4 regions of the Streptomyces sp. NPDC017246 genome follow, and region 3 is predicted to be linked to each of the others. Evidence: riboswitches for the same ligand, from Rfam matches in the RefSeq annotation. Region 3 holds a riboswitch; each other region holds the start of a gene.
The links. A riboswitch is a leader RNA that binds a small molecule or an ion and turns the genes downstream of it on or off. The one in region 3 is predicted to bind cobalamin.
Positions count from the first base shown of each region.

Region 1: another riboswitch for cobalamin. It lies ahead of ACH4MY_RS15620 (cobalamin biosynthesis protein); the one in region 3 lies ahead of ACH4MY_RS00570 (prenyltransferase/squalene oxidase repeat-containing protein).
Region 2: another riboswitch for cobalamin. It lies ahead of ACH4MY_RS34085 (ribonucleoside-diphosphate reductase subunit alpha); the one in region 3 lies ahead of ACH4MY_RS00570 (prenyltransferase/squalene oxidase repeat-containing protein).
Region 4: another riboswitch for cobalamin. It lies ahead of ACH4MY_RS33465 (energy-coupling factor ABC transporter permease); the one in region 3 lies ahead of ACH4MY_RS00570 (prenyltransferase/squalene oxidase repeat-containing protein).

Region 1 covers NZ_JBIRMW010000006.1:61,429-68,379, reverse strand. The annotation lists gene ACH4MY_RS15625 (cobyric acid synthase) at 1-485, opposite strand, end outside; gene ACH4MY_RS15620 (cobalamin biosynthesis protein) at 482-1,465, opposite strand; cobalamin riboswitch at 1,500-1,632, opposite strand; gene ACH4MY_RS15615 (hypothetical protein) at 1,768-1,989, opposite strand; gene ACH4MY_RS15610 (anion permease) at 2,002-3,270, opposite strand; gene ACH4MY_RS15605 (alpha/beta hydrolase) at 3,710-4,840, shown strand; gene ACH4MY_RS15600 (hypothetical protein) at 4,941-6,362, shown strand; gene ACH4MY_RS15595 (VOC family protein) at 6,394-6,795, opposite strand; gene ACH4MY_RS15590 (neutral zinc metallopeptidase) at 6,864-6,951, opposite strand, start outside.
Region 2 covers NZ_JBIRMW010000021.1:970-7,920, forward strand. The annotation lists gene ACH4MY_RS34060 (extracellular solute-binding protein) at 1-473, opposite strand, end outside; gene ACH4MY_RS34065 (GntR family transcriptional regulator) at 758-1,522, shown strand; gene ACH4MY_RS34070 (DUF3311 domain-containing protein) at 1,714-1,977, shown strand; gene mctP (monocarboxylate uptake permease MctP) at 1,974-3,599, shown strand; gene ACH4MY_RS34080 (GNAT family N-acetyltransferase) at 3,768-4,268, shown strand; cobalamin riboswitch at 4,306-4,455, shown strand; gene ACH4MY_RS34085 (ribonucleoside-diphosphate reductase subunit alpha) at 4,588-6,951, shown strand, end outside.
Region 3 covers NZ_JBIRMW010000001.1:113,093-120,043, forward strand. The annotation lists gene ACH4MY_RS00545 (hypothetical protein) at 1-213, opposite strand, end outside; gene ACH4MY_RS00550 (hypothetical protein) at 314-901, opposite strand; gene ACH4MY_RS00555 (ferredoxin) at 1,095-1,328, opposite strand; gene ACH4MY_RS00560 (aldehyde dehydrogenase) at 1,328-2,791, opposite strand; gene ACH4MY_RS00565 (MBL fold metallo-hydrolase) at 2,951-4,000, shown strand; cobalamin riboswitch at 4,171-4,306, shown strand; gene ACH4MY_RS00570 (prenyltransferase/squalene oxidase repeat-containing protein) at 4,382-5,632, shown strand; gene ACH4MY_RS00575 (SCO2322 family protein) at 5,629-6,303, shown strand; gene ACH4MY_RS00580 (energy-coupling factor transporter transmembrane component T) at 6,445-6,951, shown strand, end outside.
Region 4 covers NZ_JBIRMW010000020.1:1,336-8,286, reverse strand. The annotation lists gene ACH4MY_RS33485 (FAD-dependent oxidoreductase) at 1-1,321, opposite strand, end outside; gene ACH4MY_RS33480 (energy-coupling factor ABC transporter ATP-binding protein) at 1,526-2,407, opposite strand; gene cbiQ (cobalt ECF transporter T component CbiQ) at 2,404-3,153, opposite strand; partial or broken gene ACH4MY_RS33470 (energy-coupling factor ABC transporter substrate-binding protein) at 3,450-3,765, opposite strand; gene ACH4MY_RS33465 (energy-coupling factor ABC transporter permease) at 3,762-4,460, opposite strand; cobalamin riboswitch at 4,489-4,696, opposite strand; gene ACH4MY_RS33460 (PTS-dependent dihydroxyacetone kinase phosphotransferase subunit DhaM) at 4,762-5,169, opposite strand; gene dhaL (dihydroxyacetone kinase subunit DhaL) at 5,166-5,801, opposite strand; gene dhaK (dihydroxyacetone kinase subunit DhaK) at 5,867-6,859, opposite strand.

The sequences.
Region 1 (6,951 bases), on a different contig from region 3:
ACGGGCAGCCGGGCGGCCCGTGCGATGCCCATGTTCACGATGTCGGTGCGCCGCAGGTTGATCTCGGCCGGGCTGCCCGCGCCCTCGCAGATCACGGCGTCGTAGGTGCTCCGCAGCTCCTCCAGGCACGCCATCACCGGCTCGAAGAGCTCCTTCTGCCGGCCCCCGTGGTACCCGCGGGCGCTCAGTTCGCCGACCGGCTTGCCCATCAGGACGACCTGGCTGGAGCGGTCGCTGCCGGGCTTGAGCAGCACCGGGTTCATGAGCGCGGTCGGCTCGACGCGGGCGGCCTGCGCCTGCATGGCCTGGGCCCGCCCGATCTCGGCGCCCTCGCGGGTCACGAAGGAGTTGAGGGACATGTTCTGTCCCTTGAACGGCGCCACCTTGATGCCCTTGCGGACCAGCCAGCGGCAGATGCCGGCCGTCACGACGCTCTTGCCGGCGTCGGACGTGGTGCCGGCGACCAGCAGCCCCCCACCCCTCATGCGTTCCTCCGCTTCCGGGCCCCCAGGGCGCCGATGATCATGCGGCCGCCCACACAGGCGGCCAGAGTGAGTCCGGTGATCCGCCGCGACAGCCGTACCGCCCGGTCGATGTCGGCGACCTCGACGGGCCGCCCCGCCCCGTTCAGCACCGGCCGGTGTTCGACCCGCCCGCCGTACGAGAGGGTGCCCCCGAGCCGTACGCCGAGCGCGCCCGCGAAGGAGGCCTCGACCGGGCCCGCGTTGGGGCTGGGGTGCTGCGCCGCGTCCGCCCGCCAGGCCCGTACGGCTCCGCGCGGGTTCCCGCCGGCGACGGTCGCGAGGGCGGCCGTCAGCCGGGCCCCGGGCCAGCCGGCCACGTCGTCGAGCCGGGCCGAGGCCCAGCCGAAGCGGCGGTGGCGGGGCGACTTGTGGCCGACCATCGCGTCGAGGGTGTTGACGGCCCGGAAGGCGACGAGGCCGGGCACGCCGGCGACGGCGCCCCAGAAGAGGGCGCCGACCACGGCGTCCGAGGTGTTCTCGGCGACCGATTCGACGACCGCGCGGGCCATCGCCGGTCCGTCCAGGGACTGCGGATCGCGGCCGCACAGATGCGGCAGCCGCTCCCGGGCCACGTCCAGGTCCCCGGCGGCGAGCGCCCCGCCGATGGCGCGGGCCTCCCGGCCCAGGGTCGTACCGCCGACGACGGCCCAGACGGAGGCGGCGGTCAGGGCGACGGCGGCGGCCGGCCGGTTCCGTACGGCCCGTGCGGCGAGCACGCCCAGGGCCGCGGTGGAGCCGGCGCAGACGGCGGTGTGCAGGGCGCCCCAGCCGCGGTGGTCGTGGTGGAGGCGCTCCTCGACGGCGGCGGCGGCCCGGCCGAACACGGCGACGGGGTGGCCGCGGCGGGGGTCGCCGACGAGCTGGTCGACGGCGAGGCCGAGGGCCGCGCCGTAGGCGAAGACACCGGTGGCTCTGGATACGCTGCGGCCGCGGCCGGGCATGGCGCTATGTCCTCACTCAGGGTCCGCGCCCTGGATCGACGTGACCGGCGGCGAGAGTTCCTGACTCCCGGACCCTTCGGATCCGGTCACAGTGGCGGGACCGCGCCGGATTCGCACCGGACTTCCTCTACTGCCGCCGTAATGGCCTCGGCAGTCCACCACGGCCCGAGAACACCCGTCAACTCACCCTTGACCTGCGTCGGGTCACTGTGCGAAGCACCACAAACACGGCGCGGGACATGCGACGGCCGGGCGGCCCGCACCCGAAGGTGCGGACCGCCCGGCCGGGATCCCGAGGACCGTCAGGCGACGATCAGGTAGATGCCGTACGCGACCGCCGCGAGGCAGAGGCCGAAGCAGGCGTAGGCGCCGGTGCGGGCCATCGCGGCGGAGCCTCCCTGGGCGGCGGCCTGCTCCTGCTTGGAGAGGCCGATGATGCCGAGGGTGAAGAGGCCCACGAGCGCGAGGGTCGCCACGAGGCTGACTCCGAAGACGGAGCCGAGAGCTGCCCAGTCGATCTTCATGTGGTTCGTTCCTTACACCGCTGCGGCGGGAGCCGGGGGAGCGGCCGGGTCGGTGGGAACCGGCGCGGGGATGGTGGTCTTGAGGTCCTCGTCCGCGACGGCGGCGACGGAACCGGCGGCCGGCGGCGGGGTGACGGCCGCGATGGCGGTGGTCACGACACCCGCAGGCTCGGCGTCGAGGTCGTCGTCGGTGACGTTGTTGTGGTCGACCGGCTTGCGGCGGGACAGCGACCAGATGACGCCCGAGCCGCCGACCAGGAGGACCGCGACGGCGGCGATGCCCCAGGGGCCCTGCTTGGTGAGGAACTCGGCACCGGCGCCGACCAGACCCGCGGCGGGCAGGGTCAGACCCCAGGCGACGAACATCCGGGTCGCGGTCGACCAGCGGACGACACCGCCCTTGCGGCCGAGACCGGCGCCCATCACGGCACCCGAGCAGGACTGGGTGGTGGAGAGGGAGAAGCCGAGGTGCGAGGAGGCCAGGATGACCGTCGCGGCGCTGGTCTGGGCGGCGAAGCCCTGCTGCGGCCGGAGGTCGGTGAGGCCCTTGCCCATGGTGCGGATGATGCGCCAGCCACCGAGGTAGGTGCCGAGGGCGATCGCGACACCGGCGGAGACGATGACCCACAGGGGCGGGTTGGAGCCGGGGGCGAGGACGCCGCCGGTGACCAGTGCCAGGGTGATGATGCCCATCGTCTTCTGGGCGTCGTTGGTGCCGTGGGCGAGGGAGACGAGACCGGCGGAGGCGATCTGGCCGACCCGGTAGCCCTTGGCGGTGTGCTTCTCGTCGGTCTTGGCGCCGATCCTGTACGTCAGCTTGGTGGCCAGCATCGCGGCGAGGCCGGCGACCAGCGGCGCGGCGACGGCGGGGATGAGGACCTTGGTGACGATGGTGGAGCCGTTCACGGCCGACCAGCCGGCCGACATGACCGCGGCGCCGATGAGGCCGCCGAAGAGGGCGTGCGAGGAGCTGGACGGCAGTCCGAGCAGCCAGGTCAGCAGATTCCAGAGGATGGCGCCGACCAGCGCGGCGAAGATCACCTCTGTACGAATGCCCTCTTCGTTGATGATCCCGCCGGAGATCGTCTTGGCGACCTCCACGGACAGAAACGCGCCGACGAGGTTCAGCACGGCGGACATGGCCACCGCCGTCTTCGGCTTGAGCGCACCGGTCGAGATGGTCGTGGCCATCGCGTTGGCGGTGTCGTGGAAACCGTTCGTGAAATCGAACACGAGAGCTGTCACGACCACAATGGCGAGCAGCAGCGTGATGTGTTCCATTTACCCAGGCAATCGTTTGACGTCAGTGGCAAGCCGAACGTAAGCAACCTGGGTGAACGGAAGGTGAACTGGGCCGGGCGGCGTGGTGTCCCTATCCGGTGTCAAGTGATTCCGCTTAGCGTCCCGGAGGGCCGGGTGTCCACGATGCGGTCACCCCGCAACCCCGGGTAATACGGGCCATCACAGGGCACGTGCGACCTGCCCCGGTTCCTCCGCCGTCACCCGGTTCCGCTCCCTGGAACGAACCATCCGACCGGGGGACCCCGCCGAGGAGACCCATGTCACTCCCCAGGGGGTCCCCGAGGTACCCGCCGACGCCCCCGGCCGGCCCCCGTCCGACTCCCGGTCACCCCCCTCGCCGGCCCCCGTCCGACTCCCGGTCCCCCCCGGCCGGGTCCGTCCGGTGGCAGGTCGCCCCCACCCTGCCGAGACTGGGAGCGTGCGCCCGGCTACAGCGACGGCAGCGGCCGTCACCACTCTGCTCGGTGTCGGCGCGGCCGTGATCGCGGCCGGCCGGTACGCCAGCGACGTCGCCCTCAGGGCGCCGTCCGGACGTCCCCTGCCCGGGGATCCCAAACTCACCGTGCACGCGACGGCCCCCGAGCGGATCACCCTCACCCGCAGCCTCGCCTCGCTGCGCCCCGGTACGTACGGGATCGAGGGCCACGGCCTGCACGCCGTCGTCGGCCCCGTCCTCGACCGGGTCCCGCACACCGCCGACACCGCCGTCCGGCGGCTGGAACGGGTCGAGCTCGGAGTGCTCGGCCCCGGCGCCCGCGTCCGCTTCACCCCCGGGCTGCACGTCGGCACCCCGATCAGCGCCCTCGGGCTCGCCCACGAGGACGTCGAGATCCCCGGCGAGCTCGGCCCCCTGCCGGCCTGGCTGGTGGCCGCCCCCCGCACCACCTGGGTGATCGCCCTGCACGGCCTCGGCACCACCCGCGAGCACCCGCTGAACGTCGTCCCCTTCTTCAACCTCCGCAAGATCCCCGTCCTCGTCCCCGCCTACCGCGGCGACGAGGGGGCACCCGCCTCCCCGGACGGCCTGATCCACCTCGGCGACTCGGAGTGGCGCGACGTCGACGCCGCCATCCGCTACGCCGTCCGCAGGGGCGCGACCAAGGTCGTCCTGCACGGCTGGGGGACCGGGGCCTCGATGGCCCTGCGCGCCGCGGCCGAATCGGGCGTACGCGACCGGATCAGCGGCCTCGTCCTCGACTCCCCGGTCCTGGACTGGGAGGCCACCCTCCGCAACCTCGCCGCGGCCCGTCACGTCCCCGGCCCGCTGCTCCCGCTCGCCGTCCGCGCGGCCCAGGGCAGGATCGGGGCCCACGGCGGCGACCTGCTCCAGGACGTCTCCGAGCCGGGCGCCCTGCGCGTCCCCGTCCTGCTCTTCCACGGCCCCGACGACACGGTCTCCCCCTGGGAGAAGTCCGTCGAACTCGCCTCCCGCCGCCCCGATCTGGTCACCCTCCAGACCGTGCGGCACGCCCCGCACGCGGCGATGTGGAACGCCGACCCGGTCCGCTACGAGGAGGCTCTCCGCCGCTTCCTCACCCCCCTCCTCTGAGACCTCACGCCCTCCTCTCTCCCGCCCGTCCCCCCGCCCGTTCCGACGGGGCGGCCGATTCCGATTGGGCTTTCGGGCCGTCAGCGGGAAGACTGCCCCCGTGACGTCTCGAAAGCCCGATGAACCATTGGCGCGCAACTCCAGACTCCGACTCGTCCGCCCGCGGGCCCTGGCCACCGCCCGACGGGCCGTGACGACCCGGCGCACCCGGCCGGCGCCGCGGCCGCCCGAGGGCACTCCGCCCCGCGCGGAACTCGCCCGCCAGGCCCGGCACGTCCTCGCCGACGCCGTACGGATCGCCCGCTGGGCCGCCGTCGAGCGCGGCGCCGGAGCGGCCCTCCGCAGCGGCCCCGGACCCGTCACCGCCCAGGAACGGGCCGCCGCCGCACTCGACCTGACCCCCGGCCAGATCAGCGCCGGCTGGGACCGAGCCCGGCTCGCCGGACTCGTGGAGCTCCACGGCGACACCGCCCGCCCCGGCTGGCGGCTGCACGCCTGGGACCGCGACGACTCCGCCGTGCTGCGCGGCTGGGTCGCCCTCTTCGACGCCTGGTCCCTGGTGCACCCGGCCCCCGAGGGGGTCGCGCCGAGCGCCGTCGCCGAGGTCGTCGAGGCCGTCCCGCAGGTGCTCTCGCTGCTTCAGCTCTCCCAGGGCCCGGTGCTCGTCCCCGCCCTCCTCGACCTGCTCGGCCAGCGCGTCGAGGAGCTGCGGGAGGAGCGCTGCGAGGTCCCGGTCGCCGGACCGGCCCCCGAGGCCGCGGGCGTCCCCGGCCCGGACCACGGCACCGACGGGCTCCCGGCCCTCCTCGACTGGGCCCTCGAAGGCCTGGCGGCCGTCGGCGCGCTCACCCTGGACCCCGGCGCGGAGGGGCGTCACGCCACCCTGACCCCGCTCGGCAACTGGGCGGTCTGGGTCAAGCTGGAGCAGATCTGCGTCGCCGCGCAGAGCCCCGCCGGGAACATCGAGCAGTCCGCCGAGGACATGCTCCGCGGCTGCGCCCGGCTGACCCCCGGCCCGGCCCGCGCCGAGTACCGCGCCTGGCTCGCGGCCCGCACCCTGTCCAGCGCCGTGGCCGAGCTGCTCGCCGTCGCCCGGGGCGAGGACGCGCTGCTGCGCGGGCTCGCCTTCGAGGCGCTCCGGGTGGTCGGCGCCCCCGCCGAGGCGGAGGTGCGGGCCACCGTCGCTGAGCCGTCCCTGCGCCCGTACGCGCTGCTCTGGCTGGCGGAGTACGAGGGCGCCGACCCCGACGACGCCCAGGAGGTCCTCACCCGCGAGGAGTCCACCTGGCTCTGGGTGGACACGGCGGCGGCCGTCGCCGACCACGGTGAGAGCGCGCTGCTCGTCCGGCACCTCGACTCGGCGGTGCAGGGCACCGTCCCGGCGCTGCTCGACGAGGTCCGGGCCGTCGGTCATCCCCGTACGGTCCAGGTCCTGGTCGCCCTCGCCGCCGCCCATCCGGACCCGGCCCTGGCCAAGGCGGTCCGCAGGGCCGCGTTCCAGGTCCACACCGGGGGAGCGTGACGAGGGGCGTGCGCCCCCGCCCGGCGCCCGGCTACTCCGCGGCGCCGGGGGTGTACGTCCCGAAGCTCCAGATGTTGCCCTCGACGTCCCGGGCCGTGTAGTCCCGCGAGCCGTACTCCTGGTCCTTGGGCGGCATCACGATCTCGACGCCGTGGGCCACCGCCCGCGCGTGATGCTCGTCGACGTCGTCCACGTGCACGAAGACGCCCGCCGGGCCCGCGCCGGCCATCAGCTTGTCGAACTCGCTGCCGGTGCCCTTGCTGCCGAGCATCACCATGCCGTTCCCGTACGCGAGCTCGGCATGCGCGACCAGCCCGTCCTCGCCCTCGTACACGGCGGTCGCGGTGAAGCCGAAGCCCTCCGTGAGCTGGGTGATCGCCGCCTTCGCGTCCTCGTACGTCAGCGCCGGACAGATGTGGGGGGCCTCAGCCATCCCGATCACTTCCCTTCGAATCAGCCGGATGTGACGCGGGTCTCAGTCTGGCAGTCCCCACCGGCAACTCAGCGGAAGGTGTCGCACCGGGCCATGTCGCCGGTCCGGTAGCCCTCGGAGAACCACTGCCGGCGCTGGGCCGCGGAGCCGTGGGTC
Region 2 (6,951 bases), on a different contig from region 3:
TAGACGACGACACGGCTGGCGGCGTACCACGGGGCCGAGTAGAGCTTGCCGTCCAGCTCGCTGGAGGCGAGCATGCCCTTGTTCCAGCCGTCGTAGCCCAGCGTGGCCTTGTCGCCGGTCAGGTCGGCGAGTCCGCCGGTGACGGCGTAGCCCGCGGTCTGCGTGTTGCCGAGCTCCAGGACGTCCGGCGGGGTGTCCTCGGAGAGGGCGGTGGTGACCTTCTCCTGGATGCCGTTCCAGATCTGCTTCTCGACCTTGACCTTGACGCCGGGGTGCTTGGCCTCGAAGGCCTTGTTCACCTCGGTCATCCAGGCGTCCGGCGCGGAACCGTCCATGACCCAGACGGTCAGGGTCTTGTCGCCCCCGGACGACGCCTTGGCGCCGTCCTTACCCTTGTCGCTGTCGGAACCACACGCAGCGATAGAGACCATCATGCCTGCGACGCCGATCGCCGCGATGAGCTTGCGCTTCACGCCACCCTCCTCAGGGATGCTGCAACCCCTGCCCACCGCGCGAAGACATACGTCGGGTAGTGCTAGTGGGGCTGGGACCTGGTCTTTAATGGTTTAGACCAGTACCGGGAGCTTGGCCTAGACCTTTAGGGGTGTCAAGGGTGTATAAGAAGGGCAGTCGCGTCCGTTATCGGACCGACACCTGAGGGAGGGCGACGACCCGTGACCGGTCCGTGCCACCATGTGAGCCGCGACAGACGGAGGAGCCGGTGACGGCAGCAGCACAGGAGTCGGGAAGGCAGGCCATGGCCACGGACGCGGGCAGCACGGAGACGGAGGGTGGGACTCCCACCCGTACCGCGCGCGTGCCCAAGTACTACCGACTGAAGCGGCATCTGCTCGACATGACGGAGACCCTGCCGCCCGGCACACCGGTCCCGCCGGAGCGCACACTCGCCGCCGAGTTCGACACCTCGCGCACCACCGTGCGCCAGGCCCTCCAGGAGCTGGTCGTCGAAGGGCGCCTGGAGCGCATCCAGGGCAAGGGCACCTTCGTGGCCAAGCCCAAGGTCTCCCAGGCCCTGCAACTCACCTCCTACACGGAGGACATGCGCGCCCAGGGCCTCGAACCCACCTCGCAGCTGCTCGACATCGGCTACGTCACCGCCGACGACACCCTCGCCGGGCTGCTCGACATCACGGCCGGCGGGCGGGTGCTCCGCATCGAGCGGCTGCGGCTCGCGAGCGGCGAGCCGATGGCGATCGAGACCACCCATCTGTCGGCGAAGCGCTTCCCCGCCCTGCGGCGCTCCCTGGTGAAGTACACCTCGCTGTACACCGCACTCGCCGAGGTGTACGACGTGCACCTCGCCGAGGCCGAGGAGACCATCGAGACCTCCCTCGCCACCCCGCGCGAGGCCGGCCTGCTCGGCACCGACGTGGGCCTGCCGATGCTGATGCTCTCCCGCCACTCGCTGGACGCCCAGGGCGAGCCGGTCGAATGGGTGCGGTCGGTCTACCGCGGCGACCGGTACAAATTCGTGGCGCGCCTGAAGCGCCCCAACGGCTGACCCCTATTTCCCTTTACCGTACGACTCCGTACGACACGGACGGCCGCACCTCATCGGGTGCGGCCGTTCGGCGTTCCCACCTCGACTGACAAAGTCCCATCCGTTATGCGGACGGGGGTTCCATGGAGCTGAACCGTCCCCTAGATTTCCCCACCATTACCGAGGTGATCAGCGAGGGGACGGGAATCGCCATGTCAGATACGCCAGATGCGACACAAGGGAAACAACCCACCATCACACCCCTGCGGGTGGTGATCGCCCTCTGTCTGTTCGCGCCGTTCGTCGCGATGCTCTGGGTGAGCTCCTACGCGAAGGTCGAACCGCTTCTCGCGGGCATCCCGTTCTTCTACTGGTACCAGATGCTCTGGGTGCTGATCTCCACCGTGCTCACCATGGTGGCGTACAAGCTGTGGCACCTCGACCAGCGCGCCCGCAAGGGAGGTGACGCGCGATGAAGGACGGCGTGAACGGCGTCGCACTCGCCGTCTTCATCTTCTTCTTCCTGGCCGTCACGGTCATGGGATTCCTCGCCTCGCGCTGGCGCAGGGCCGAGAACGAGAACAGCCTCGACGAATGGGGACTGGGCGGCCGGTCGTTCGGCACCTGGGTGACCTGGTTCCTGCTCGGCGGCGACCTCTACACCGCGTACACCTTCGTCGCCGTCCCGGCGGCCATCTACGCGGCGGGCGCGGCCGGCTTCTTCGCCGTGCCGTACACGATCCTGGTCTACCCGCTGATCTTCACCTTCCTGCCGCGCCTCTGGTCGGTCTCGCACAAGCACGGGTACGTCACCACCTCGGACTTCGTGCGCGGCCGCTTCGGCTCCAAGGGCCTCTCCCTCGCGGTGGCGGTCACCGGCATCCTCGCGACCATGCCGTACATCGCGCTCCAGCTCGTCGGCATCCAGGCCGTCCTGGACGTGATGGGCGTCGGCGGCGGCGAGAACACCCACTGGTTCATCAAGGACCTGCCGCTCCTCATCGCCTTCGGTGTCCTCGCGGCGTACACGTACTCCTCGGGTCTGCGCGCCCCCGCGCTCATCGCCTTCGTCAAGGACACCCTGATCTACATCGTCATCGCGGTGGCGATCATCTACATCCCGATCAAGCTGGGCGGCTTCGACGAGATCTTCGCCAAGGCGGGCGAGGCGTACGCGCAGACCAACCCGGCGACCGGAAAGCCGCGCGGCTCGCTCGTGCCCGGCGAGGCCGGTCAGTGGACGTACGCGACGCTGGCGCTCGGCTCGGCGCTCGCGCTCTTCATGTACCCGCACTCCATCACGGCGACGCTGTCGTCCCGGAGCCGTGAGGTCATCCGCCGCAACACCACGATCCTGCCGCTGTACTCGCTGATGCTGGGTCTGCTCGCGCTGCTCGGCTTCATGGCGATCGCCGCCGGGATCCAGGTGAAGAACGGCCAGCTCGCCATCCCGCAGCTCTTCGAGACCATGTTCCCGGACTGGTTCGCGGGCGTCGCCTTCGCCGCGATCGGCATCGGCGCGCTCGTCCCCGCCGCGATCATGTCGATCGCCGCGGCCAACCTCTTCACCCGCAACATCTACAAGGACTTCATCAAGCCGGACGCCACCCCGGCCCAGGAGACCAAGGTCTCCAAGCTGGTGTCGCTCCTGGTGAAGGTCGGCGCGCTCGCCTTCGTCCTCACCATGGACAAGACCGTCGCGATCAACTTCCAGCTGCTCGGCGGCATCTGGATCCTGCAGACCTTCCCGGCCCTGGTCGGCGGTCTCTTCACCCGCTGGTTCCACCGCTGGGCGCTGCTCGCCGGCTGGGCCGTCGGCATGCTCTACGGCACGATCGCCGCGTACGGGGTCGCCAGCCCGACCCAGAAGCACTTCGGCGGCTCCTCTGCCGAGATCCCGGGCATCGGCGAGATCGGCTACATCGGACTCACCGCGTTCGTCCTCAACCTCCTCGTCACGGTCGTCCTCACCTTCGTCCTCAAGGCCGTCAAGGCCCCCGAGGGCATCGACGAGACCTCCCCGGAGGACTACACGGCCGACGCCGGGGACCGCGGCGTCAGCGCCAAGCTCCCGAAGATCGGCGCCGACACGCACTGACCCGGCCGCCGGATCCCACCGGCACCGCTCTCCGGTCCCGGCACCGCCGGACCCGGCGAAGGCCGCCCTGCCTCTTCCGGAGGCACGGCGGCCTTCGCCGTCCCCGGCGGGCGACCGGCATCCGGCACCCGTTGGAGGCCGGGGGCCGACCGGAGGCACACTGCCCTCATGGACTTCACGATCAGGGCGGTACGGCCCGAGGAGTACGAGACGCTCGGTGAGCTCACCGCGGGGACCTATCTGAACGACGGGCTGCTGAAGTACGGGGCCGAGGACTCGTATCTGAACGTGCTCCGGGACACCGCACGGCGGGCGCGCGAGAGCGAGGTGCTCGTCGCCGAGGACGGCGACGGGCGGCTCCTCGGCGGCGTGACCTTCGCCACCGGCAGCACCCCGTGGGCGGACATCGCGGTCGAGGGCGAGGCCGAGTTCCGGATGCTCGCGGTCTCCCGGGAGGCCCGCGGGCGGGGCGTCGGAGAGGCCCTCGTACGGGCCTGTATCGAGCGGGCGAGGGCCCTGCCGGGGTGCCGGCGCATCGTGCTCTCCACGGACGCCTCGATGGTCTCCGCGCACCGGATATACGACCGCCTGGGCTTCGTCCGGACCCCGGACCGGGACTGGGAGCCGATTCCCGACCACCGCCTGCGCACCTACGCCTTGGAGTTCTGAGCCGGGGGACGACACAACATGTGGGGGGTGCCGCACACGGCGCCCCCCACATGTATGCTCGTCCTCGCTGTCGACGCAGGGGAATCCGGCGCGAATCCGGAACTGTCCCGCAACGGTGTGCTTCGTACGGATACGACGAATTCGTACGACGTGAGTCCGAGGACCTGCCGACGGCGCACCCGGTCCGTCCGTTCCGGGTGCCAATGACGTCCGGGCCTCGCGGAGTGGGCCGGTGGAAGCGTCGCGTCCGGTGTTGTGGACGCCCGTCTGCCCGCCTTCCCCCGCCGCGGCCCCGCGCCGAGCGAGGGAGAGCCCCCACGTGACCATCGCGCCCGCCGATCCGGCTTCCGCCGAGGCTTCCGCGGTCGAGAGCGACGGCCCCGGGACCGTACTGCTGCGGACCCTGACCGACCTCACCGCCGATCTCCCCGACACCGACCCCGGCAAGGTCGCCGCCGCCGCGCTCCGCGGCCGCAGCGCCGTGGCGGACGAGGCGGAGCTGCGCGAACTGGCCACCGAGGCGGCCGCGGGTCTCATCGCCGACGACCCGGCGTACTCCCGGCTCGCCGCCCGGCTCCTGACGATCACCATCGCCGACGAGGCGGCCGGGCAGGGCTCGTTCTCCTTCTCCGCCTCCGTCGCCGTGGGTCACCGCGAGGGCCTGATCGCCGACCGCACCGCCGAGTTCGTGGCGCTGCACGCGGACCGGCTGGACGCGACCGTCGACGCGGCCGCCGACGACCGCTTCGGCTACTTCGGCCTGCGCACCCTCTACTCGCGCTACCTGCTGCGCCACCCGATCACCCGCAAGGTGATCGAGACCCCGCAGCACTTCATGCTCCGCGTGGCCTGCGGTCTCGCCGAGGACGACAGCGTCCGCGCGCTCGACGAGGTCGCCGCGCTGTACGGCCTGATGAGCCGGCTCGACTACCTGCCGTCCTCCCCCACGCTCTTCAACTCCGGCACCCGCCACCCGCAGATGTCCTCCTGCTACCTCCTGGACTCCCCCCAGGACGAGCTGGACTCCATCTACGACCGCTACCACCAGGTGGCGCGCCTCTCGAAGCACGCGGGCGGCATCGGCCTCTCCTACTCCCGCATCCGCGCCCGCGGTTCGCTGATCCGCGGCACCAACGGCCACTCCAACGGCATCGTGCCGTTCCTGAAGACGCTCGACGCCTCCGTCGCCGCCGTGAACCAGGGCGGCCGCCGCAAGGGTGCCGCCGCCGTCTACCTGGAGACCTGGCACGCGGACATCGAGGAGTTCCTCGAACTCCGCGACAACACGGGCGAGGACCAGCGCCGTACGCACAACCTGAACCTGGCGCACTGGATCCCCGACGAGTTCATGCGCCGCGTCAACGCCGACGCCGACTGGTCGCTCTTCTCCCCGGCGGACGTGCCCGAGCTCGTCGACCTGTACGGCGCGGAGTTCGACGCCGCCTACCACAAGGCGGAGGCCGCGGGCCTGGCCCGCAAGACGATGCCGGCCCGCGACCTGTACGGCCGGATGATGCGGACCCTGGCCCAGACCGGCAACGGCTGGATGACCTTCAAGGACGCCTCGAACCGGACGGCCAACCAGACCGCCGAGCCCGGCACGGTCGTCCACTCCTCGAATCTGTGCACCGAGATCATCGAGGTCACGAACGACGGCGAGACGGCCGTCTGCAACCTCGGCTCGGTCAACCTGGGTTCGTTCGTCGTCGGTGGCGACATCGACTGGGAGCGGCTGGACTCGACCGTCCGTACGGCCGTCACCTTCCTCGACCGGGTCGTCGACATCAACTTCTACCCGACCGAGCAGGCCGGGCGTTCCAACGCTCGCTGGCGGCCGGTCGGCCTGGGCGCGATGGGCCTCCAGGACGTCTTCTTCCAGCTGAAGCTGCCGTTCGACTCCGCCGAGGCGCGCGCCCTGTCGACGAAGATCTCCGAGCGCATCATGCTCGCCGCGTACGAGGCCTCCGCCGACCTCGCCGAGCGCAGCGGCCCGCTCCCCGCCTGGGAGCAGACCCGCACGGCCCGCGGTGTCCTGCACCCCGACCACTACGACGTGGAGCTGAACTGGCCGGAGCGCTGGACGGCCCTGCGCGAGCGGATCGCGACCGTCGGCATGCGCAACAGCCTCCTCCTCGCCATCGCGCCGACGGCGACCATCGCCTCGATCGCGGGCGTCTACGAGTGCATCGAGCCGCAGGTCTCGAACCTCTTCAAGCGCGAGACGCTCTCCGGCGAGTTCCTCCAGGTCAACTCGTACCTGGTCGCCGAGCTGAAGAGGCTCGGCGTGTGGGACGCGCAGACCCGTGAGGCGCTGCGCGACGCCAACGGCTCGGTGGCCGGCTTCACCTGGGTCCCGGCCGAGGTGCGCGAGCTGTACCGCACGGCGTGGGAGATCCCGCAGCGCGGCCTCATCGACATGGCGGCGGCGAGGACCCCCTTCCTCGACCAGAGCCAGTCCCTGAACCTGTTCCTGGAGACGCCCACCATCGGCAAGCTGTCGTCGATGTACGCGTACGCCTGGAAGCAGGGGCTGAAGACGACGTACTACCTGCGCTCCCGCCCGGCGACCCGGATCGCCCGTGCCGCCCAGGCCGCGGCGCCCACCGCCGCCACCATCCCCGTCCAGCAGGCGACGCCCGACGCGGACGCCCTCGCCTGCTCCCTCGAAAACCCCGAGTCCTGC
Region 3 (6,951 bases):
CCCCGTCGCCGCGTCGGTGAGCTCCTTGGTGACCGCCGCACCGGAGAGCCGCTCGCCGTCCGAACCGCCCGAACCGCCCGTACCCGAGCCGCCCGTCGCGGCCGAACCGGCCGAGGACGAACCGCCCTTGTCCGTGCCGCCGCCCTCGCTCCCGCAGCCCGCGACCAGCAGCACCACACAGGCGGCCGCGGCCACCCCCATCACCTTGCGCACAGCACTCCCGAAATACGCATGCACGAAGGCCCCTTGCCCCCGTTTTCAAGGGCTTAGTTTTGCACGTGGAAACGGACGGCGTACGCAAAGACACCTGTCGTCACCCCTGTTCGCCGTCCTCCCCGAACAAGGACTTCCTCTCCTGCTCGGTGAACCGGCCCATGCACGCGTTCTCGGTCGCCTGCAGGGAGATCATCTCCATGGTCAGCGACTGCTGTACGCCGGTGTGGCGGGCGAACATCGTCCAGCCGCGCTTCCTGAGGGTGACCTGAACCAGGGTGCCCCCCTTCTCGTCGAGCTTCTCCACCTGACGCTGCCCCTGGACCCACTCCTCGCCGACGAGGGCGGCGACCGCCTTGTCGAAGCCGCCGCGCGATCCGTCGACGGGAGGGCCGATGTACTGCCACGCGGCGGTGCAGGCGGCGGCACGCTCCGCGAGCCGCTCCCGCTCCGTGGACGGGGTGGGGAGCGGCGTGGAACCCGTGGGGGTCGCCCCGCCGAGCCCCGGAAGGTCGGACTTCGGCAGCCCCGCCTTCTCGACGGCGGCGACGATCTCGGCGTGCGCCGCCTCACGGCCGAAGGCCGAGCCCCCTCCCCCGGACCCCGCGCCGGGCCCGCACCCCGCCCCGAGAAGCACCACCGCCGTCGCTCCCGCGACCGTCGCCCATCGGCTGTCCCGACCCCGCATGTCTGCCCCGCTCCCTGCGTGTACGTACGTGTGCCGGAGGAGTCTCACACACGCGGTACGCACAGGTCACAGCGGTTCGGACGGTCGGGGCGGGGGGCCGCGGACCCGGGCGGGACCGGGGCCCGCGGCCACGATCCGGGGCCCCGTCGGCCAGGATCCGGTGTCCTCCGGACCGGCCACTCCTCCGGACCGGCTACTCCTCCGGCGGAAAGACCGGCTCCCCGCCGTCCGCGAGCGTGATCATGATGGCCTCCACCGGACAGCCCTCGGCCGCCGCGAGCAGCTTCTCGCCCGCGTCCGACTCCGGTTCCCGCGCGTGGGACTGCCGGGCGGTGTCGAGCCGGAAGCCGTCAGGGGCGTGGTTGACGCACATGCCGGAGCCGATGCACACGCTCCGGTCGACCTCTACGTGCCAGCGGTCGCCCATCAGGCGCCGCCGTCGTAACCGGCCGGCAGGTGGATCATCTTGTGCTCCAGGTACTCGCCGAAGCCCTCGGGGCCGAACTCCCGCCCCAGACCGGAGTTCTTGTAGCCGCCGAACGGGCCGAGCATGTCCAGGCTGAAGGTGTTGACGTTGAAGGTGCCGGTGCGCACACCCCGGGCGAAGTCGATACCGCGCTCCACGTCCGCGGTCCAGACGCTGCCGCTGAGCCCGAACTCGGAGTCGTTCGCGAGCCGCAGGGCCTCGGCCTCGTCCCCGTACGGCAGGAGACAGATCACCGGGCCGAAGATCTCCTCGCGGGCGATCCGCATGGAGTTGTCGACCCCGCCGAAGAGGGTCGGCTCGACGTACCAGCCGCGGTCGAGACCGGCCGGACGCCCGCCGCCGGCAAGCACCTTGGCGCCCTCCTCCTGGCCGATCCGGATGTAGTCGAGGGAGCGCTGCTGCTGACGGCGGGCGACGAGCGGGCCGACCTGGGTGGCCGGGTCGAGCGGGTCGCCGACGACGAGCGCGCCGGCCGCCGCGGCGAAGGCCTCGGCGGTCTCCTCGTACCGGGCGCGGGGGACGAGGATCCGCGTCTGGGCCACACACGCCTGGCCGTTGTTCATCCAGGCGGCCGGCACGATCCCGGCGACGGCGGTCGCCGTGTCGGCGTCGGGCAGGATCACGGCGGCCGACTTCCCGCCGAGTTCGAGGGTGACGCGGGTGAGGTTGCGGGAGGCGACCTCCATGACCCGCCTGCCGGCGGCGACGGACCCGGTGAAGGAGACCTTGTCGACCCCGGGGTGCCCCACGAGGTACTCGCTGACCTCGCGGTCGGCGGGCAGGATGCTGAGCACACCCTCGGGCAGCCCGGCCTCGGTGGCGATGTCGGCCAGGATGTACGAGTCGAGGGGCGACTCCGGCGAGGGCTTGAGGACCACCGTGCAGCCGGCCAGCAGCGCGGGCCCCAGCTTGGCGGCGGCGGTGAACTGCGGCACGTTCCACGGGATGACGGCCGCGACCACACCCACCGGCTCACGCCGGACGAGCAGCGGCCCGAGCACGCCGCCGCGCCGCTCCTCGTAGGTGAAGTCACGGGCGACGGTGATCGCCGCGTCCCAGACCATCATCGCGCCGAGCGCCTGCGCGAGGACGGACCAGGAGTACGGGGAGCCGTTCTGCGCGCTGATGGAGCGGGCGATCTCCTCGTGGCGGACGGCGATCGCGTCCTTGATACGGCTGACGACGGCGATCCGCTCCTCCACGGACATCCGCGGCCAGGGCCCCTCGTCGAAGGCCCGCCGGGCGGCGGCCACGGCCCGGTCGACATCGGCGGCGGAGGCGTGCGGGACACGACCGATGACCTCCTCGGTGTGCGGGGAGACGACCTCGATGACCTCCTCGCCGAGCGGATCGGTCAACTCTCCACCGATGAACAGCTTCGCGTGCTCCACAAGCTCGGTCATGACCGCCGCCTTCACGAGGAGATGATTTCCTGACGATGCCTCAGAACTGATACCAGTTCTAGTTATGATGGGCAACGGTCGAGCACACTCCGTACCGCCGCGGAGGGCCTCCGCGATGTCGTGGAGGGCTTCCGTACCGCCGTGGAGAGATGAGGATCCATGCAAGGACCCCTGCCCCAGGTGACCGAGCACGGCGGAGGCGTCTGGTCGCTCCGGGTGCCCATCCCCGACAATCCACTCGGCCACACCCTGGTCCACGTCCTCGACACCGGCCGCGGCCCGGTCCTCGTCGACACCGGGTGGGACGACCCCGCCTCCTGGAGCGAACTCGTCGGTGGGCTCGACGCGCTGGGGCTCTCCGTGCGCGAGGTCCACGGGGTCGTCATCACCCATCACCATCCCGACCACCACGGGCTGTCCGGCCGGGTCCGTGAGGAGTCCGGGGCCTGGATCGCCATGCACGCCGCCGACACCGCCGTCGTCCGCCGCACCCGCGAGGCCGACCCCGGCACCTGGCTCGACTACCTCGCCCGCAAGCTCGCCACCGCCGGCGCCCCCGAGGAGCATCTCGCCCCGCTGCGGGCCGCGCGCTCCTCGGGCCGGATGCGTACCCTCCCCGGTCTGCGCTCCGCCCTCCCCGACCGGGAGATCGTCCCCGGCGAACTCCTCGACCTCTCCGGTCGGCGGCTCCGGGCGATCTGGACCCCCGGCCACACCCCCGGCCACGTCTGCCTCCATCTGGAGGAGGAGCACCCCTCCCGGCTGCCCGGCCACGGCCGGCTCTTCTCCGGCGACCACCTGCTGCCCGGGATCTCCCCGCACATCGGGCTGTACGAGGACCCCGACGACGCCACCGGGGCCGATCCCCTCGGCGACTACCTCGACTCCCTCGAACGCATCGGCCGCCTCGGCGTCGCCGAGGTCCTCCCCGCCCACCAGCACGCCTTCCCCGACGCCGCCGGGCGGGTCCGTGAACTCCTCGACCACCACGAGGAACGGCTCACCGGGCTCCTCGGGCTCCTCGCCGTCCCGCTCACCCCGTGGCAGCTCGCCGAGCGGATGGAGTGGAACCGCCCCTGGGAACAGATCCCCTTCGGTTCCCGGAACATCGCCGTCAGCGAGGCCGAGGCCCATGTCCGCCGCCTGGTGAAGCTGGGCCGCGCGGAGGCGGTTCCCGGCACGGACCCGGTGGAGTTCGTCGCCGTCTGAGGCCTCGGCCCCGCACCGGACGGACGACCTGCGCGATCAGGTCCACCGGGGAGACCCCGCCGCCACGACGTCACTCCTCACGCGCACGCGAGGAGGTCTCCGGACGCCCGCGCGGGGCGGTCTCCGGTCCCGGTGTGAGGCGCCTCGCACCCACCGGGCGGAGGGCCTACGGGCCGGTAGACTGAGCCGGTCGTCATCATGCCCGTACGGGGAAAGCCGGTGCGAATCCGGCACTGACCCCGCAACCGTGAGCCGTCTCCCCTCGGGGGAACGGCGAGTCGGACTGCCCGTCCGGGACGTGACCGCCGGCACCGTCGAGGAATACGGAGCCGAGCCTGGTGCCCTGAGGCGTGCCGGTGCCCGGCCGCAGGAGAGGGCCCCATGAACACCGTCCGCCGCGGCGCAGCCGCGCTCGCCGCCGCCACCGTCCTGCTCGGCACCGGAGCAGCCGGAGCGGCCACCGCCGCGCCCTCCCCGTCGCCGTCGGCCGTCACGATCCCGCCCGGTCTGTACGGCACGAAGGACCCGACGTACGACGGTGTCTGGCGTCAGTCGCTCGCCTTCCTCGCCCAGCGTGCCACCGGCTACCAGCCCGCCGACCAGTCCGTGGACTGGCTGCTCGGCCAGCAGTGCGAGGACGGCTCGTTCAGCTCGTACCGCGCCGACGCCACGAAGCCCTGCGACGCGAAGACCATGCGGGACACCAACGCCACCGCCCTCGCCGTGCAGGCGCTCGGCTCGGTCCGCCGCCAGGCCACCGACCCCGAGCAGATCGACAAGGCCGTCAAGGCGGGCGCCGGCTGGCTGCGGAACGTACAGAACAAGGACGGCGGCTGGGGCTACAGCTCCGGCGGCGCCAGCGACGCCAACTCCACCTCGGTCGTCGTCGGCGCGCTCGCCGCGACGAGCGTGAAGCCCGGCTCGTTCACCTCCGCCGAGGGCCGTACGCCCTACGACGCGCTCCTCACCTTCGCACTGCCCTGCTCCGACAAGGCCGGCGCGGGCTCCTTCGCGTACCAGCCGGACAAGACCGGCAAGCTGCTCGCGAACGCCGACGCCACCGCCGCCGCCACCCTCGCCGGGCTCGGCAAGAGCATCGTCGCCACCAAGGCCTCCCCCGAGCAACCGCCGGCCTGCACCGACCTGTCGAAGCCGACGGTCGAGCGGGCCGCGCTCAACGGCGCCTCGTACCTGGCGAAGGCCCTCGCGAAGACCGGCCACCTGACCCTGCCCCCGATGCCGGGTGCCACCGACACGACCGAGCAGCCCGACATCGGCAACACCGCCGACGCCGTCGTCGCGCTCGCCGCGTCCGGTGCCGCGAAGGAGGCGAAGCCCGCCCTGGAGTGGCTGGAGAAGAACTCCGCCGCCTGGGCGAAGGAGAGCGGACCGGCGGCGTACGCACAGCTGATCCTGGCCGCCCGCGCGACGGACACCGACCCCCGCGAGTTCGGCACGGCGGACCTGGTGGAGCAGCTCAACGCCACCGGTCCCGCGCCCAAGACCCCGGACACCTCGGCCTCCTCGACGAGTGACGACGACGAGTCGGGCTTCGACGTGTGGTGGATCATCGGGATCGGCATGGTGGTCGGCGTCGGCATCGGCTTCCTCGTGAGCGGCCGCAAGAAGTGACCGCGGCGGCGAGGAACGGCGCCCGGCTCGCGGGCGCCGCGGCCGGGGCGCTGCTCACCCTGACCGCCGTCGCGGCCGCTCCCGCGCAGGCCGCGGGCTACCGCTACTGGTCGTTCTGGGAGAGCGACGGCGGAAAGCCCTGGGCGTACGCCACCCAGGGGCCGGCGACCGCCCGCCCCGCCGACGGCGACGCGATCGGCTTCCGCTTCGCGATCAGCAACGGCACGGACGACACCTCGCTGCCCTCCGCCGCCCCCGACTTCGCGAGGATCTGCGGAGGCGTGGAGAAGAAGGACGGCACCAAGCGGGTCGCGGTCGTCGTCGACTTCGGCGGCCCCGCGGACGCGCCGCCCGGCGACACCCCGCCGGAGAAGCCGGTCAAGGCCGGCTGCGCGCAGGTCCGCGAGGACGCGACGAGCGCGGAGGCGCTCGCCACGGTGGCGAAGCCGCTGCGGTACGACAGCGCCGCCATGCTGTGCGGGATCGCCGGCTACCCGGCGCGGGGCTGCGGCGAGCAGGTCGCGGAGAACGCCCCGGCGTCGGCGGCGCCCACCGCGCCGGCCTCGGCCGGCGAGCACGGCGGGGGCCCGTCGCTGGGCGTGCTCGTCGGCGGGGCGGCCGTCCTGGCCCTGGGCGGGGCGGCGGTCTGGAAGGCCCGCCGTCGCGGATGAGCCCCGTATGACCCGCACCTCTTGTACGGCCCGCGGCTCCCGTGCGTCCGGTACCTCTTCTATGGCCCGCGTCTCCCGCGCGGCCCATGCAGCCCGTACCTCCCGTACCTCCCGTACGACGAGTCCCGCAGGACGCCGCTGATGCCGCCCGCCGTTCTCCGCGCCCCGGAGGCGAGCCGGGCCAATGCCCTGCACGCCGGTGCCTGGTGGCTGTGGGCGCTCGGCCTGGCCGTCGCCGCCTCCCGCACCACCAACCCGCTCCTGCTCGGTCTGCTCGTCGGAGTGGCCGGTTACGTCGTGGCGGCCCGCCGTACGGACGCGCCCTGGGCCCGTTCGTACGGCGCCTTCGTGAAGCTCGGCCTGTTCGTCGTCTTCCTGCGGGTCGTCTTCTCGCTGCTGCTCGGCTCCCCGATCCCCGGCACGCACGAGCTGTTCACCCTGCCCGAGGTGCCGCTGCCCGACTGGGCGCAGGGGGTACGGATCGGTGGGCGGGTGACGGCCGAACAACTGGTGTTCGCGGTGTACGACGGTCTCAAGCTGGCGACCCTGCTGATCTGCGTCGGCGCGGCGAACGCCCTGGCCAACCCGGCGCGGCTGCTCAAGTCGCTGCCGGGCGCGCTGTACGAGGCCGGGGTCGCCGTCGTCGTC
Region 4 (6,951 bases), on a different contig from region 3:
CGCGCTCGGCGAGCTGCACACGGTAGTAGCGGAGCGTCTCGTCGAACTCCTCCTTGCCGGGGACCCGCTTGGCGATGTTCAGCTGTCCGCCGATCTCGGCGGCCGCGTCGAACAGGGTGACGGAGTGGCCGCGCTCGGCCGCCGACACCGCGCAGGAGAGGCCGGCCGGCCCCGCGCCGACGACGGCGATCCGCTTGGCGCGGCGGGTGGGGGAGAGGATCAGCTCGGTCTCGTGGCAGGCGCGCGGGTTGACCAGGCAGGACGTGATCTTCAGGTTGAAGGTGTGGTCCAGGCAGGCCTGGTTGCAGCCGATGCAGGTGTTGATCGTGTCGGCGCGGTCGGCCGTGGCCTTGGCGACGAACTCCGGGTCGGCGAGGAAGGGGCGGGCCAGCGAGACCAGGTCGGCGCGGCCGTCGGCGAGGATCTCCTCGGCGACCTCGGGGGTGTTGATGCGGTTGCTGGTGACGAGGGGCACGGAGACCGCGCCCATCAGCTTCTTCGTCACCCAGGTGTAGGCGCCGCGCGGCACGGAGGTGGCGATGGTGGGGATGCGCGCCTCGTGCCAGCCGATGCCGGTGTTGATGATGGTGGCGCCCGCCGCCTCGATCTCCTTGGCGAGCTGGACGACCTCCTCCAGGGTGGAGCCGCCGGGCACGAGGTCCAGCATGGAGAGGCGGTAGACGAGGATGAACTCCTCGCCGACCCGCTCGCGGATCCGGCGAACGATCTCCAGGGGGAAGCGGACGCGGTTCTCGTACGAGCCGCCCCAGCGGTCGGTGCGCTGGTTGGTGGCGGCGGCGATGAACTCGTTGATGAGGTAGCCCTCGGAGCCCATCACCTCGACACCGTCGTACCCGGCCTCCTTGGCGAGCTCGGCGCAGTGGGCGTAGTCCTCGACGGTCTGCTCGACCTCGGCCTCGGTCAGCTCGTTCGGTACGAAGGGGCTGATGGGGGCCTTGATCGCGCTGGGCGCGACGAGGGCGGGGTGGTAGGCGTAGCGGCCGAAGTGCAGGATCTGCATCGCGATCCGGCCGCCTTCGGCGTGCACGGCGTCGGTGATCAGCCGGTGCTCCGCGACCTCGTCGGCGGTGGTGAGCTTGGCGCCGCCGTCCCAGGGGCGCCCGGCGTCGTTGGGCGCGATTCCGCCGGTGACGATGAGGCCCACGCCGCCACGGGCACGTTCGGCGTAGAAGGCGGCCATGCGCTCGAAGCCGTGCTCGGTCTCTTCGAGGCCGACGTGCATCGATCCCATGATCACCCGGTTGGGCAGGGTGGTGAACCCGAGGTCGAGCGGGCTCAGCAGGTGCGGGTACGGGGTCATGCGGGCGCCTCCTCGCGCAGGAACGTCGACTCAGTTCTAAGGGACCCCCTCCCGTTCTGCAACTAGTTGCAGAAGATTCTGGACGTGATGTCTACTACTCGGTAGCAAAGGAGCCCGACCGGGCCGGGATCAGCTCAGGCCCGGAGCGGACCGGCCCCGGAGCGGAGCGGTCCCGGATCGGACCGGCCCCGGATCGGTCCCGACTCAGGCCCCCTGACGGGCGCTCGTCGCCCCCGTCCCGCTCCACGCGTCCAGATCCTCCGGTGTGCGCGGTTCCGGGGCGTCCGCCGCGAGCAGGCCTTGGGTACGGAGCAGCCGTGCCACCGTCGTGCCCCAGGGGCGGCGCAGCCGCGCCTCCTCCAGGAGCGCGTCGTCCGCGAGGAGCTCCGCGACCGGGCCGGTGCGCAGACCCGACGGGGCCAGGACCGCAGCCTCGTCCGCCCACCGGAGTGCCAGGTCCACGTCGTGCGTCGCCATGAGCACCGTCGTGCCGGTCTCCCGGAGCCGCTGGAGGGCGTCGAGCAGCCGTTCCTGCCCGTGCGGGTCGAGACCCGCCGTCGGCTCGTCCATGATCAGGACCCGGGGCCGCATCGCCACCGCGCCCGCGATCGCCGCCCGCTTGCGCTGCCCGTACGACAGCAGATGCGTCGGGCGGTCCGCGAGCGCCGTGATGTCCAGCGCTTCCAGTGCCTCCCGTACCCGGAGCCGTACCTCCTCCTCCGTAAGCCCCAGGTTCATCGGACCGAACGACACGTCCTGGGCGATCGACGCGGCGAACAGCTGGTCGTCCGGATCCTGCACCACCAGCTGCACGGTGGTCCGCAGCCGCGTCAGGCCCTTCCGGTCGTACGCCACCTCCGCCCCGTCCAGCAGCAGCGCCCCGCTCCCGCCCCGCAGCCCGCCGCTGAGCAGCCGCAGCAGAGTCGTCTTGCCGCTGCCGTTGCGGCCGAGCAGCGCGACCGACCGCCCCTCCGCCACGGCGAAGTCCACACCCGAGAGGACCGCGGGCCCGTCCTCGTAGGCGAAGCCCGCGTTCACCAGCTCCACGACGGGGACCGGACGGGGAGGGGGCGTCGAAGACGTCACGGAAGAGACCTTTCCAGTACGAGGGTGAGGGCGACGAGCGCCGCGAGCAGCGCGCCCGAAGCGGCGAGGAACCGGCGGGAGACCGGGGACACGGGTACCAGGACCCGCAGCGTCCCGTCGTACCCGCGCCCCGCCAGCCCCGACTGCAGCCGCTGCGCCCGGTCGAAGGCCCGCACGAACGTGGTCGCGCCGAGCCCGGCGAGCGAACGCCAGGTCGCGGCCCGTGAGGTGTGGCCGAGCCGGGCCGCCTGGGCCTGCCGGATCTTGGACATCGAGTCGAGCAGCAGGAAGATGACGCGGTACATCACGAGCGCCACGTCCACCACCGGCGCCGGCACCCCGGCCCGGACGAGCCGGGGCAGGACGTCCGACACGGGCGTCGTGAAGGCGAACAGAAGCACCCCGAGCGAGGCCGCCGCCGTCCGCAGCAGCAAGCCGCCCGCCTGAGCGGGACCGTTCGGCGCGAGGGCCACGAGCCCGCGGGCACCGCCCACCTCGAAGAGCAGCGGAATCGCCCCCGTGACACAGAATCCGAGCGGGATCCGGAACGCCCGCCACAACGCCCGGCCCGGCACACCGGCCGGGCCGAGCAGGACCGCGAGCGTGGCCGTCGCCACGAGCACCGCACCGGGCCAGGGCGGCAGGCTCACCGCGCACAGGGTGAGACCGAAGCCGAGCAGCGCCTTCTCGGCGGGATGGCGGCGACGCCAGCGACTGCTGTGCGCCGCCGCGTCGATCGGCAGCATCGGCGGTTACGCGTCCTGGCCGTCGACGGACGACGCGGCCCGGGGGGATCCGGCACCGGCCCCAGCCCCGGTACTGGCGTCGGCCGCGGCCCCGGCACCGGTACTGGCGTCGGCCGTGGCCCCCGCGTCGCCCCTGTCCACCGCCGCGGTCTTCGCCCCGGCGGCCGTCCCGGCAGCCCCGTCCGTCTCCGACGCGGCCACGTCCGAACTGGCCGTTTCCGCCCCAGCCCTCGCCGATCCAGCCGTTTCCACCCCAGCCGTCTCCGCCTCAGCCGTCTCCGATCCGGCGGTCTCGGACCTCTCCGTCTCCGCCCGGGCCGCCCCCTGCCGGCGCCCGCGCCGCAGGCCGAAGTAGTACGCGAGCACCCCGGCGCCGATGGCCGCCTGGAGGGCGAAGAGCGCGGACTCGATCTCACCGGACGGGGGCTCGTAGAGGGGGCTGAACCACGGTTCGTAGTCCGGCTGGAGCTCGGTGATGGCGGTCTCCGCCTCCGCGTCCGACCCGGTGAACGGTTCCTCCTTGTGGTCCCCGAGCCCGAGCGCGAGCGGCAGTACCGCGAGCGCGGCGACGACGAGCAGCAACAGGGTGTTGATCTTCGCGTTCCGGCTCATCGCGCGGCCGCCTCCTCGCGTCGCTCCGTCGTGCGCCCGGCGAGGACGCCGAGCCGGGTCAGTTCGCCCTTGCTCGACTGGGTGAGCAGCCGCATCACGAGCACGGTGAGCAGTCCCTCGCTGACCGCCAGCGGAATCTGCGTCACGGCGAAGATCCCGCCGAACTTGGCGAGCGCGCCGGGAATGCCGCTCCCCGGGTCCGGGAAGGCGAGAGCGAGCTGAACGCTGGTCACGCAGTACGTGGACAGGTCGGCGACGAAGGCGCCGAAGAAGACGGCGACCATCAGCGGCGCACCGAACCGGCGGAGCAGCCGGTACGCGCCGTAGCCCGCCCAGGGCCCGACGATCGCCATCGAGAAGGCGTTCGCGCCGAGCGTGGTCAGCCCGCCGTGGGCGAGCAGCAGGGCCTGGAAGAGAAGGGTGATCGTGCCCAGGACCGCCATGATGGGGGGCCGGAACAGGATCGCGCCCAGCCCCGTCCCGGTCGGATGCGAGCAACTGCCTGTCACGGAAGGCAATTTGAGTGCCGACAGGACGAACGTGAAGGCGCCGGAGGCACCGAGCAGCAGGGTGGACTCAGGATTCGACCGCACCTCGCGGGTCAGCGCGCGGACCCCGTGGACGACGAACGGCGCGGACGCGACGCCCCAGGCGGCGGCGTGCACAGGGGGCAGATACCCCTCGGCTATATGCATGGTTGGGAGACCCTCTCCAGCACCTCGTGGATGGACAACGCACCCTGGCCGGTCTCCTGGCTGACGGTCATGCGCCCGGACTCCGCCTTCCCACACCACGAGGGTCTCCCGTCGTGGTCCAGTGGCTTCCCCGTGGGTATTTCCCGCGGGGGTGGAGCCGGACCTCCCGATCACAGTGGCGAGGGCCGCACCGGTACTTCACCGGTTTCCCGTACACCAAGGCCCTGCGACATTAGTGCGTTGACCTGCTGGATCACAACACGGTCGCCACCCGGTGCGGCCTCTCGCTCACTGCGCGCAGTCACTCCTTGCGGTAGGCGTACGCCTCCGAGGCCGCCGCCGACACGGCGTCGAGGTCGCCGCCCGCGCTCGCCGTGACCAGGGCGGCGACCGCGCCCTCGACGAACGGGGCGTCCACCAGGCGAGACCCGGCGGGCAGTTCGTCGCCCTCGGCGAGCAAGGCCTTCACGGTGAGCACGGCGCTGCCCAGGTCGACCAGGATCGCCACGCCGGCGCCCCGGTCGACGCCCTTCGCCGCCTCGCAGATCAACTCGGAACTCGTCCCCAGGCCGCCGTCCGGGGTTCCGCCCGCCGGGAGGATCGGCGCCAGGTCGCCGCCTCCGGCGAGCCCCTGGGCCAGCTCGGCCACGGCCGCGGCGACGGCGGCGCTGTGCGAGACGAGCACGATCCCGACGGGTGACCCGCTCATGACGCCTCCCCGGTACGCCCGTTCTCGGCGAGCGCGGTCTCGTCCAGCGCGGCGAACAACAGCGCGGAGGAGGTCGCCCCCGGGTCCTGGTGCCCCATCGACCGCTCACCCAGATAACTGGCCCTGCCCTTGCGGGCCCGTAGGGGTACGGTCGCGAGGGCGCCCTCCTCGGCGGCCGCGCGGGCCGCCCCGAACGAGTCCCGCAGGCCCTCCACCGCCGGGACCAGCGCGTCCAGCATCGTCTTGTCACCCACCTGTGCGCCGCCCAGCTGGGACACGGCGGCCACCCCGGAGCCGAGGGCGTCCGCCAACTGCGCCCGGGTCACGCGGTCGTCCTCGCCCAGCGTCTTCCCCGTACGGCGCAGCAGCGTGCCGTACAGCGGTCCCGACGCACCGCCCACGGTGGAGATGAGCTCCCGCCCGGCGGTGGTCAGCACGGCGCCGGGCGTCGTCGGCGGCTCCTTGGCGAGGGTCTCGGTCACGGCGGCGAATCCCCGCTTGAGATTGGCGCCGTGGTCGGCGTCACCGATCGCCGAGTCCAGCTCCGTGAGCCGGTCCGCCTCACGGTCGACGGCCTCTGCCACCGCGGCCAGCCAGCGCACCAGGAAGTCCGCGCCGAAGGTCTCCGTCATGTCGATTCCCTTTCCCGTCCTCAGTCCTGTCCCACGGTCCGACCAGGTTCCACGTCTCGCTCGTCTCAGCGACCCCAGCGGAGCGCGGGCGTCCGCACGGGCGCGTCCCACAGCCGAAGAAGCTCCTCGTCCACCTCGCACAGGGTCACCGAGCAGCCGGCCATGTCGAGCGAGGTCACGTAGTTCCCGACGAGCGTCCGCGCCACCGGAACCCGCCGCTCGCCGAGCACGCGCTGCACCTCGGCGTTGAATCCGTACAGTTCGAGGAGCGGGGTAGCACCCATGCCGTTCACCAGGGCGATGACAGGCCCGGCGGGGCGGAGGTCCTCGACGACGGCGTCGACGGCGAAGTCCGCGATCTCCCGGGAGGTCATCATGGGCCGCCGCTCGCGGCCCGGCTCGCCGTGGATGCCGATGCCCAACTCCAGTTCACCCGCAGGGAGATCGAAGGTGGGGCTGCCCTTGGCGGGGGTCGTGCACGCGCTCAGGGCCACGCCGAACGACCGGCAACGCTCGTTGACCCGGCGGGCGATCGCCTCCACGCGCTCCAGCGGAGCGCCCTCCTCCGCGGCGGCTCCCGCGATCTTCTCCACGAAGAGCGTGCCGCCGGTCCCGCGTCGGCCCGCCGTGTACAGACTGTCCTTGACGGCGACGTCGTCGTCGACGAGGACCCTGGCGACCTGGATGCCCTCGTCCTCGGCGAGCTCCGCCGCCATCTCGAAGTTCAGCACGTCACCCGTGTAGTTCTTGACGACGAACAACACCCCGGCGCCGCTGTCGACGGCGGCCGCGGCCCGCACCATCTGATCGGGCACCGGGGAGGTGAAGACCTCCCCGGGGCAGGCGGCCGCGAGCATCCCGGGCCCCACGAAGCCCCCGTGCAGCGGCTCGTGCCCGGACCCCCCGCCGGAGACCAGCGCCACCTGGCCCGCCACGGGCGCGTCCCGCCGCACCACGATCCGGCGCTCCACGTCCACGGTGAGCTCGGGGTGGGCGGCGGCCATCCCCCGCAACGCGTCGGCGACGACGGTCTCGGGGACATTGATGAGCATCCTCATGGATACCTCCTGGTGAGAGTAACAGGCAAGCTGCTGAGCAGGGTCTTCGCAGGTCAGAGCAGGTAAGGCGAGTTAATGATCTTGGCGGTCCA